2 linked regions of the Sagittula sp. P11 genome follow. The protein of the gene in region 1 interacts with the protein of each later gene in a pairwise test. Links are inferred from orthologs where the notes say so. Each region holds a gene or a part of one and is shown on either strand. Other genes may lie near its edges.

Evidence for each region.
Region 2: the proteins of CDO87_RS16920 (region 1) and mtgA interact in binary tests that used the Escherichia coli proteins (3 or more experiments, as listed by UniProt). The link is inferred for Sagittula sp. P11 from one-to-one orthologs.

What each region holds. Positions count from the first base shown.
Region 1 is NZ_CP021913.1:3,464,467-3,469,331, reverse strand. The notes cover bases 1,874-4,865. They hold CDO87_RS16920 (penicillin-binding protein 2), read right to left. Parts: upstream 4,272-4,865; coding sequence 2,475-4,271; downstream 1,874-2,474. Other genes in these bases: rsmH (16S rRNA (cytosine(1402)-N(4))-methyltransferase RsmH), read right to left, coding at 4,617-4,865; CDO87_RS16915 (cell division protein FtsL), read right to left, coding at 4,268-4,615; CDO87_RS16925 (UDP-N-acetylmuramoyl-L-alanyl-D-glutamate--2,6-diaminopimelate ligase), read right to left, coding at 1,874-2,416. Also shown: murF (UDP-N-acetylmuramoyl-tripeptide--D-alanyl-D-alanine ligase), read right to left, coding at 1-929; more of CDO87_RS16925, read right to left, coding at 926-1,873. UniProt on the Escherichia coli protein: Essential cell division protein that catalyzes cross-linking of the peptidoglycan cell wall at the division septum. Required for localization of FtsN.
Region 2 is NZ_CP021913.1:1,384,015-1,388,978, forward strand. Bases 2,214-4,964 are described here. They hold mtgA (monofunctional biosynthetic peptidoglycan transglycosylase), read right to left. Parts: upstream 4,090-4,964; coding sequence 3,337-4,089; downstream 2,214-3,336. Other genes in these bases: queG (tRNA epoxyqueuosine(34) reductase QueG), read right to left, coding at 2,214-2,499; CDO87_RS06770 (glutathione S-transferase family protein), read right to left, coding at 2,570-3,235; CDO87_RS06780 (putative quinol monooxygenase), read right to left, coding at 4,292-4,564; gltB (glutamate synthase large subunit), read right to left, coding at 4,662-4,964. Also shown: peptide-methionine (S)-S-oxide reductase MsrA, read right to left, coding at 74-580; peptide-methionine (R)-S-oxide reductase MsrB, read right to left, coding at 577-1,026; more of queG, read right to left, coding at 1,444-2,213. UniProt on the Escherichia coli protein: Peptidoglycan polymerase that catalyzes glycan chain elongation from lipid-linked precursors. May play a role in peptidoglycan assembly during cell division in collaboration with other cell division proteins.

The sequences.
Region 1 (4,865 bases):
GCCAGAGCATTGATCGCCAGCGCCCGGTCCAACCCAAGGGCCGAGATCACCGCGATGGCGCCCATCGCGTTCATCGCGAAATGCCGCCCCGGCACCATGACCTTGAACAGCAGCGGCACGCGCCACGCCCGGCCCGTCGCCACCGTGCAGGCGTCCATCACCTGCACCGAGGTCAGCCGGTGGTGGTTGCCCGCCGCCTCGCCGAAGGAGATCGACCGCCGCGCCGTCTCTGCCGCCTTGTCGCGCAGGATCGGGCTCACCGCGAGGTCGCCGTTGTAGATCGCGATCCCGCGCGGCTCCAGCCCCTCGAAGATCGACGCCTTTTCCCGTGCGATCCCTTCGAGGTTCTCGAAGGCGGCAAGATGCGCGGGCGCGACGATGGTGACCATGGCCACATGCGGCCGGGCCATGCGGGCCAGCGGCGCGATTTCCCCGGGATGGTTCATGCCGATCTCGATCACCGCGAAATCGGCGTCCTTCGGCATCCGCGCCAGCGTCAGCGGAACGCCCCAGTGGTTGTTGTAGGACTTCTCGGCGGCATGCACCGTGCCCTGCGCCGACAGGACCGTGCGCAGCATCTCCTTGGTGGAGGTCTTGCCGACCGATCCGGTCACCGCCACGACGCGGCCCGCGAACCGCGCGCGCGCAGCTTTGCCCAAAGCTTCAAGTCCGGTCTGCACGTCATCGACCAGCAACAGCTTTTCGGGGTTGTCCACACCCTCGGGAATCCGGCTGACCAGTGCCGCCGCCGCGCCCTTCTCCAGCGCCTGCGCGACGAAGTCGTGCCCGTCCCGCGCCGCCTTCAGCGCCACGAACAGATCGCCCGGTTCGATGGTGCGCGTGTCGATGGACACGCCCGAAACCTGCCAGTCGGATGCCACGCGTCCGCCGGTGGCCGCCGCCGCCTCTGCCGCCGTCCAGAGCATCAGAGCCCCTTTCCGTCCAGCGCCGACACCGCAACGCTGGCCTGTTCCGCGTCGTCGAAGGGATAGACCGTGTCGCCTACGATCTGGCCGGTCTCGTGCCCCTTGCCGCAGATCAGCAGCGCGTCGCCCGGTCCCAAGGCATCGACGCCGCGCAGGATCGCCTCTGCCCGGTCGCCCACTTCCAGCGCCTCCGGCGCGCCCTCCATGACCATGGCGCGGATCGATGCCGGGTCTTCGGAGCGCGGGTTGTCGTCGGTCACGATCACGCTGTCGGCGAACTCGGCCGCGGCCTGCCCCATCAGGGGCCGCTTGCCCGTGTCGCGGTCGCCGCCCGCGCCGACGATGGCCACGAGGCGACCCATGACGTGCGGGCGCAGCGCCTGGATCGCCGTCGCCACCGCATCGGGCGTGTGGGCGTAATCGACAAAGACCGCCGCGCCGTTGTCGCGCATCGCCGCCAGTTGCATCCGTCCGCGCACCGTCCCCAGCAGCGGCAGCACGTCGAACACGTCGTCCGGGTCGCCGCCGCAGGCGATGACCAGACCCGCTGCCAAGAGCACGTTCTCCGCCTGGAAGCCGCCGATCAGGCCAAGCCGCTCCTGCCGAACCTCGCCTTCAAAGCTCAGCCGGATCTCCTGCCCCGTGGCGTCAAAGCGCTGCGCCTCGAGGCAGATGTCCGCGGCTTCGCGACCGACGGTAAGAACCTCCTGCCCGCGCGCCCGGGCAATCGCCACCATGTCGACGCCGCGCGGGTCGTCGATGTTGATGACGGCCACTCCATCCTCCGGCAGGACGCGGGCGAAAAGCCCCGCCTTCGCGGCAAAGTAGTCCTCGAAGCTCGTGTGATAGTCGAGGTGATCCTGCGTGAAGTTCGTGAACCCCGCCGCCATGAGTTGCACCCCGTCGAGCCGCCGCTGCGACAGACCGTGGGACGAGGCCTCCATCGCGGCGTGGGTCACGCCCGCCTCTGCCGCGCCGGCCAGCATCCGATGCAGGGTGATCGGCTCCGGCGTGGTGTGCTTCAGCGGTGCGCTCCAGTCTCCCTCGACGCCCGTGGTGCCGACATTGACCGCGCGCAGACCCAGCTCCTGCCAGATCTGCCGCGTGAAGGTCGCCACCGAAGTCTTTCCGTTTGTTCCGGTAACCGCCACCATGGTCTCCGGCTGCGCGCCGAACCACAGGGCGGATGTATAGGCCAGCGCCTGCCGCGGATCTTCGGCCACGATCAGCGCCGCGTCGGCCCCACCCAGCACATCCGCGGCGATCTTCGCCCCGGCCGCATCGGTCAGCACCGCCCCCGCGCCCATCCGCAGCGCGTACTGGATGAATTCGGCCCCGTGGACGCGCGTGCCCGGCAGGGCAGCGAACAGGTAGCCCTCCCGCACATCGCGGCTGTCGACCGCGAGGCCGGTGACCTTCACGTCACGCCCGCCCCGGGCCGTCAGGCCAAGGTCCCGAAGGCTTTTCACCACTGTCCCGTCAGACGACATCTCAGATTTCCCGGCTTTTCGCTGGCACATTATCCCTGCCCCGGCGGTTGCCAGCTCCCTAGTCCGAGGCACTCATGCTGACGTCCAATTGCCCCGTTTCGTAGTCCGGACGCAAGCCCAACAGCGGCGCAATCCTGCCGATCATCTCGGCCGCGACCGGCACTGCCGTCCAGCCCGCGGTGCGGCGCGGCTTCGACCCGGAGGTCTCCACCGGCTCGTCCAGCGTCACGACCAGCACGTACTTCGGATCGTTGGCCGGAAAGATCGACGCGAAGGTGTTGATGTTCTTGTCCTTGTAGTAGCCGCCACCGTTTTCCTTGGGCTTCTCCGCCGAGCCGGTCTTGCCGCCGACGTGGTATCCGGGCACCTCCGCGAAGGAGGCCGTGCCGTCCTCGCTTGCCACGACCTGCCGCAGCATGTGCAGCGCGTCCTGCGCCACGTCCTTCCTCAGGATCACGTCCTGGTAGCGCGGGCCGGACTGCTTCAGCAGCGTCGGCTTCACGATGTGCCCGCCGTTGGCGATGGCCGCATATCCGGCCGCAAGGTGCAGCGGCGTCGTGGAAATCCCGTGACCGTAGGAAATCGTCACCGCCGACAGGTCGGTCCAGCGCGACGGCCAGAGCGGCTTGCCCCCGGAGGCCTCTACGATCTCCAGCGGCGTGGCATCGAACAAGCCCATGGCCTTCAGGAACTCCTGCTGGCGGGTCGGGCCGATGGCCAGTGCCAGCTTGCCCGTGCCGCGGTTCGACGACTTCACGATGATCTTCTCGACCGTCAGCTTCCCGTAGTTGTGGTTGTCGAACTCGCCGATCCGGTGGCCGCCGACCTTGAAGGGAGGCGCGGTGTCGATCACCGACTGCGCGGTGACGAGCCCAAGCTGCATGGCCTGCGCCGCCGCGAAGATCTTGAAGGTGGAGCCCAGCTCGTACACCCCCTGCACCGCGCGGTTGAACAGCGGCGAGTCGGACGGGCGCCCCTGGGTCGGCGGGCGCGGACGGTCGTTCGGATCGAAGTCCGGCAGCGACACGATCGACAGAACCTCGCCGGTGTGCACGTCCATCAGCACCGATGCCGCGCCCCTGGCGTTCATCAGCTTCATGCCGGCGTCCAGCACTTCCTCGGCCGCCGCCTGCACAGTCAGGTCGATGGACAGCGTCAGCGGCACGCCCTCGCGGCCCGGGTCGCGCAGCTCCTTGTCAAAGAACTTCTCGATCCCCGCCGTGCCGATCACCTCGGCGGAATGCACGCCTTCGGCCCCGAAGGAGGCGCCGCCCAGAACGTGCGAGGCCAACGCGCCATTGGGGTAAAGCCGCATCTCGCGCGGGCCGAACAGAAGACCGGGCTCGCCGATATCATGCACCGCCTGCATCTGCTCCGGGCTCAGTTTCTTCTTCACCCACAGGAACTTGCGCTTGGGGTCCATGAACCGCTTGGCCATTTTCTCGCCGTCGAGATCGGGGAAGATCTCGGCCAGCCGCAGCGCCGCCCGCTCCGGGTCGATCATCTGGTTGGGATGGGCGTACAGCGAATGCGTCGACATGTTCGTCGCGAGGATGCGGCCGTGACGGTCCACGATGTCGGCGCGGCTCGCGATGATCGACGCCCCCGACGCCTGGGCCCGCGGCTCTTCCGGCTCCGACGCCGACAACATGCCCATGCGCGCCCCGATCACGGCGTAGGCGCAGAAGAACATCATCGCCAGCACCAGAAGGCGGCCCTCGGCCCGCAGGCGCATCCTGTCGCGCATCGCCTCGTGGCGGATGCGGCGGTTTTCCTTCTCGATGGCGTCGGGGTTCTCGCCCTTGCGGCGGGCTTCGAGAATGCGCGCCAACGGGCGCAGCGGCACGCGTGTCATGGGTTGGTCGCTCCCCTCGTGGTGACTTCCTCGACCCCGTCCAGGGTCAGCTCCGGCGGCAGCGGATAGGCCACCTGCACGATCAGCCCGAACTGGTCGGGGCGCAGGGCCAGAAGCTGCAGCTTGTCGAAGTTCATTTCGGCAAGGTCGCGCAGACGGTCGGGGCGGTTGAGATAGGCCCACTCCGCCCGCAGGATCGACAGCCGTTCGCGCGCGGCGCCGATCTCGCGGCGCAGTCCCGCGACATGGTCCAGTTCGTCCTGCGTCTGGTAGTTCTCGCGGTAGGCCCAGTAGCCCGAGCCGATCACCGCCAGCGCCGAAAGGATGAACAACAGCGTCCGCATTTCAGTTTTTCCCCTTGGAAGTCGCGCCCTTGAGCATGGGCATGGCAATCTCGTCCGCCTCGACAGCCTCGGCGGGCAGGTCGGTGCGGCGCGCCACCCTGAGCTTGGCCGAGCGGGCACGCGGGTTCGCCGTCAATTCGTCCGCGTCCGGCCCGACGGCCTTGCGGGTGACGATCTCGAACGGCGCCTCGGCCTCGGGCGTCTCGGTGGCATAACGGTTGACGTGGCGCTTCTTCTCGCCGTGCAGTTG
Region 2 (4,964 bases), 2.1 Mb from region 1 along the record:
CCCTCCCCCGGACACGAAAAAGGCGGCGCACCGATACCCGGCACGCCGCCCCTGTTGCCGACCCATCAGGGCCTTACTCCGCCGCGTCCCGCCGGGGCAGCACCCAGCCCGGCCGCGGGTAGTGGCAGGTGTAGCCGTGCGGAATACGCTGCAGGTAATCCTGGTGCTCGGGCTCGGCCTCCCAGAAATCGCCCACCGGCTCGACCTCCGTCACCACCTTGCCGGGCCACAGGCCCGAGGCATCCACGTCGCGGATCGTCTCCAGCGCCACGTCACGCTGCGCCTCGTCGACGTAGTAGATGGCCGAGCGGTAGGACATGCCCCGGTCGTTGCCCTGCCGGTTGGGCGTGGTCGGGTCGTGGATCTGGAAGAAGAACTCCAGCAGCCGGCGATAGCTGGTCTTCTCCGGGTCGAAGAGGATCTCGATCCCCTCCGCATGGGTCCCGTGGTTGCGGTAGGTCGCGTTGGGCACGTCGCCCCCGGTATAGCCCACCCGGGTCTTTTCCACCCCCGGCAGCTTGCGGATCAGGTCCTGCATTCCCCAGAAGCAGCCCCCCGCCAGAACGGCACGTTCGGTCATTGGATCTCCTCCACCTGGTCGATGTACTGGCCGTAGCCTTCGGCCTCCATGTCGTCGCGGTGCACGAAGCGCAGCGAGGCCGAGTTGATGCAGTAGCGCAAACCGCCCCGATCGGACGGTCCATCCGGAAAGACATGCCCCAGATGGCTGTCTCCGTGGCGCGAACGTACCTCCGTGCGGATCATGCCGTGCGTGGTGTCCCGCAGTTCCACGACGTTCTCGGGTTCGATCGGCTTCACGAAGCTCGGCCAGCCGCATCCCGATTCGTACTTCGCGGCGCTGGCGAACAGCGGCTCCCCGGACACCACGTCGACGTAGATGCCGGGCTCCTTGTTTCCCAGGTATTCCCCGGTGCCCGGACGCTCCGTACCGCTCTGCTGCGTGACGCGATACTGCTCTGGCGTCAACGTGGCGATAACGTCCGGTCTGCGTTCATATTTTGGCATGTGCGTCCTCCTGTGCGGTCTGCAACGGAAGATGGGGCCTGTTGCGAATAAGCAAAGCCCCGCCGAAACATCGTACACATGAATGTGGGCAGCCTTGCGCCAAAAAGGTTCACCTGTCATGAAACAGGCGGGTGACAACGCTTTCTCCCAAGAACACGCAAGTCGCCTCGGGCGCGGAGATGGCAGCTCTGCGCCCGTCAATACCCCTCCGGACATCCACGGCTTGCATCGCAGCGTTCCGAAGCCCTGCTCTCGCAGGAACCTGTACATTTCGAGTGAATGCGTATTGGCAGCACGTCCCCCCACTCGGCAAATCGGATTCCATCACGGAATGAACGCCCGCGCAAGAGTCACGTTGCCGTGGCGTCTACTGTTTTTTCGGCAATCCGCGAAATGTGACCGAACTGCCGCGCCCCGTCAGCCCTTGCCGCGCAGGCGCCCAACCGCCCAGCGGGCCGCGTCCCGGACGGCCTCGTCGGGGTCGTCGCACAGCCCCTGCGCCACCGGCTCCAGCGCCGCCCGGCCCGAGTTGCCCACGGCATACATCACGTTGCGCACCATGCGGTCGCGCCCGATCCGCTTGATCGGAGAGCCGGAGAACCGCGCCCGGAATCCGGCGTCGTCCAGCGCCGCCAGATCGGCCAGCGGCGGGGCGCGCAGGTCGTCGCGGGCGTGATACTTCACCTCCTGCGCCACGCCTGCGAACTTGTTCCACGGGCAGACCGCAAGGCAGTCGTCGCAGCCGTAGATGCGGTTGCCCAGCCCGGGGCGCAGCGCCTCGTCCACCGGGCCCCTGTGCTCGATCGTCAGGTAGGAGATGCAGCGCCGCGCATCCAGCCGGTAGGGCGCGGGAAAGGCATCGGTCGGGCAGACGTCGAGGCAGCGGCGGCACGAACCGCAATGATCCGCTTCCGCTCCGTCCGGCGTCAGGTCGAGCGTGGTAAAGATGCAGCCGAGGAAGAACCACGACCCCAGCCTGCGCGACACGAGGTTGGTGTGCTTGCCCTGCCAGCCGAGACCCGCGGCCTGCCCCAGCGGCTTCTCCATCACCGGCGCGGTGTCGACGAAGACCTTGATTTCCGGCCCCGCCGTGCCCTCCGCCTCTGCCGCCTCGATCAGCCAGCGGCCAAGCCGTTTCAGCCGCTTCTTGACCACGTCATGATAGTCGCGATGGCGGGCATAGACGCTGACCGCGCCGCGTTCCGGCCGGTCCAGCACCGCAAGCGGGTCCTCGTCGGGGCCGTAGTCCTCCGCCAGCATCACGACGGAGCGCGCCTCGGGCCAGAGCGCCGCCGGATCGCCGCGCCAGTGCATCCGCTCCGCCAGCCAGCCCATCTGCCCATGGTAGCCCGCACCGACAAAGGCCTGCAGCCGCGACATCACCTCGGGCAGGTCCGCCACGCGGGCGACACGGCAGTCGGAAAACCCGACCTCTGCCGCTTCCCGCTTCAGCGCTGCCGTCAGATCCTGCACGCGACCCCCGTTCCTCTCTGTCCGAAGTGTCCCCGACCGCGGCACGTCATGCCGCGCAGGGCAACCGGCCTCAGAAGTCGAGGTCGGCGTAATGGGCGGGCGGCGGGAAGCCCGGCACCTGGTCGGCCAGGATCGAGCGGAAGGCGGGGCGCGACTTGATCTTCGCGTACCAGTCCTTGACCACCGACGACCGGTTCCAGTCCACGTCCGAGATGTAGTCCAGCGACGACAGGTGCGCGGCGGCGGCGAAATCGGCCAGCGTCATGGAATCCCCGGCCAGCCAGCGGCGGTGATCCAGCAACCACGCCATGTAGTCGAGGTGGTACTTGACCGCCTTGGCGCCCGACTTGACGTTGCCGCTATCGGGGAAGCCGGCCTTCATCATCTTCTTGTTCACCCGCTCGTAAAGCAGCTTCGACGTCACCTCGTTGTGGAACTTGTCGTCGAACCAGCCCACCAGCCGGCGCACTTCGTAGCGCGCATCGGCAGAGCGCGGCATCAGCGAGGGTTCGGGATACTTCTCCTCGATCCATTCGCAGATCGCCGCCGACTCGGCCATTGTCTTGCCGTCGATCCGGATCACCGGAACCTTGGCCGCCGGGTTGCGCCGCAGGAAGTCCGGGTCCTGCTCCCAGTAGCGTTCCTCCACCAGCTCGCATTCGATCTTTTTCTCGGCGAGGCTCAACCGCACCTTGCGGCAGAACGGTGAAAGAGGAACGTGATAAAGCTTGGCCATTTAAGTCCTGTATGGTCGGGGAGCCCCCCACTAATAGAGGTCAAGGCCACCGGGATTCAAGCGCCTCCACGCGTCCCGGCCACGGCGCGCCGAAGCGCCGCTCATCCTTCGAAACAGTCGTCCCGCCCGTCGGCGGCAATCGTCGCCGCGCCGTCCTGGATCGACCGCGCCCGCCGGTCGACAGAGTTCGAGGGCCGCCCGGCGTTGCGCTCCTTCGGGTTGGGCAGGACTGCCGCGAGCAGCGCCGCCTGCCGCGCGCTCAGCGCATCGGCGCTCACCCCGAAGTAGTGCCGCGCCGCGGCCTCCACGCCAAAGACGCCCTCGCCGAACTCCGCCACGTTCAGGTAGACCTCGAGGATGCGCCGCTTCGACCACAGCGCCTCCACCATGGGGGTCATGCCGGCCTCCAGCCCCTTTCGGAACCACGACCGCTCCTGCCAGAGGTAGACGTTCTTCACCACCTGCTGGCTGATGGTCGACCCGCCGCGCGCCGCCCCTTCCGAGATCGCCGCCCGGATCGCGCCCATGTCGAAGCCCCAGTGCTCGCAGAAATTGGCGTCCTCCGCCGCGACGGCAGAGCGGGCCATGACCGGCGCGATGTCCTCGAAGTCGACCCAGTCGCGTTCCAGCGCGCCCAGCCGCGACCGCTCCACCCACATGGTGTGCGTCATCGGCGGGTCGACCACGCTGAACAGCGCCACCGCCACGACCACCAGTCCTGCCATCAGCACCACCCCCCGCAGCACGAGCCTGCGCAGCCTCCGTTTCAGGGGAAGCCTGCCCGCCGTGCGCGCCTTGTCGCTCTTTGTCTTCCGCGCGTCCGTCTTGCGCGCCGCTTTTGCCCGTCTTGCCATCCCCCTTGTCTACACTGACGGGCGGCGGGTTCGAGAGCAAAAAAAGGAGCGCCCCGAAGGACGCCCCGCAGCCTGCCCGTACGGCCAGGCGAACCACTTGTTACCGTCAAAAGGGAACCCCTTACCAACGCCCCCTATATTGCTTCGGAAGGTGGCCCCGACCGCGCGCAAAAGTGGCGAGAAAGAGGTTTTTGACCTAACGTCAACCAATTTCGCGGATTTCGTAGTCGCGCTTTATCCCTGCGGTTGTCCTACCCCATTCACTTTCACGCATACGTTTCTGATGCGCCTCGAAGGCGGCGGAATCGGTGAATCGCTCTGCAACGCGCCAGACCAGCGGACCGCTGGGCTCCACCTCGAACGACAGGCAGCCCGGCTCCGCGCGGGTCAGCGCCACGTGTTCGGGCAGCGCCTGCCGCACCCGCTCCGCCTCTGCCGCGTCGGCGCAGATCAGCCGCCCCGTCAGTTCGATCATGTCCCCTCCCCCGCGCCCGTCCAGCCAGAGCCCGTCCAAAGCCGATAAAAAAAGGTCCCCGCCCGGGGGCAGGGACCTTCGATGTCTTGCGCGGGGATCACTCCGCCGGAACGGCGAGGCTTTCCTCGATGCCCAGCGGATGCGGGATCTTGTTCAGCATCTCCTTCGGGCAGACCTGAACGAAGTGCGCCTTCTCCAGGTCCCAGTGCTGCAGGATCTCCGCCGCGCGCTGCGACCGGGTCTCGGCCAGGTGACGCTCGATCAGGTCCTTCAGCTGGTCTTCCCAGGCCGACACGGTCACCGGGCAGGTCACCAGGCTTTCCATGTTCATCATGTCGCGCGCCTGGTCGTCCGGATCGTACAGGTAGGCCATGCCGCCCGTCATCCCCGCACCGAAGTT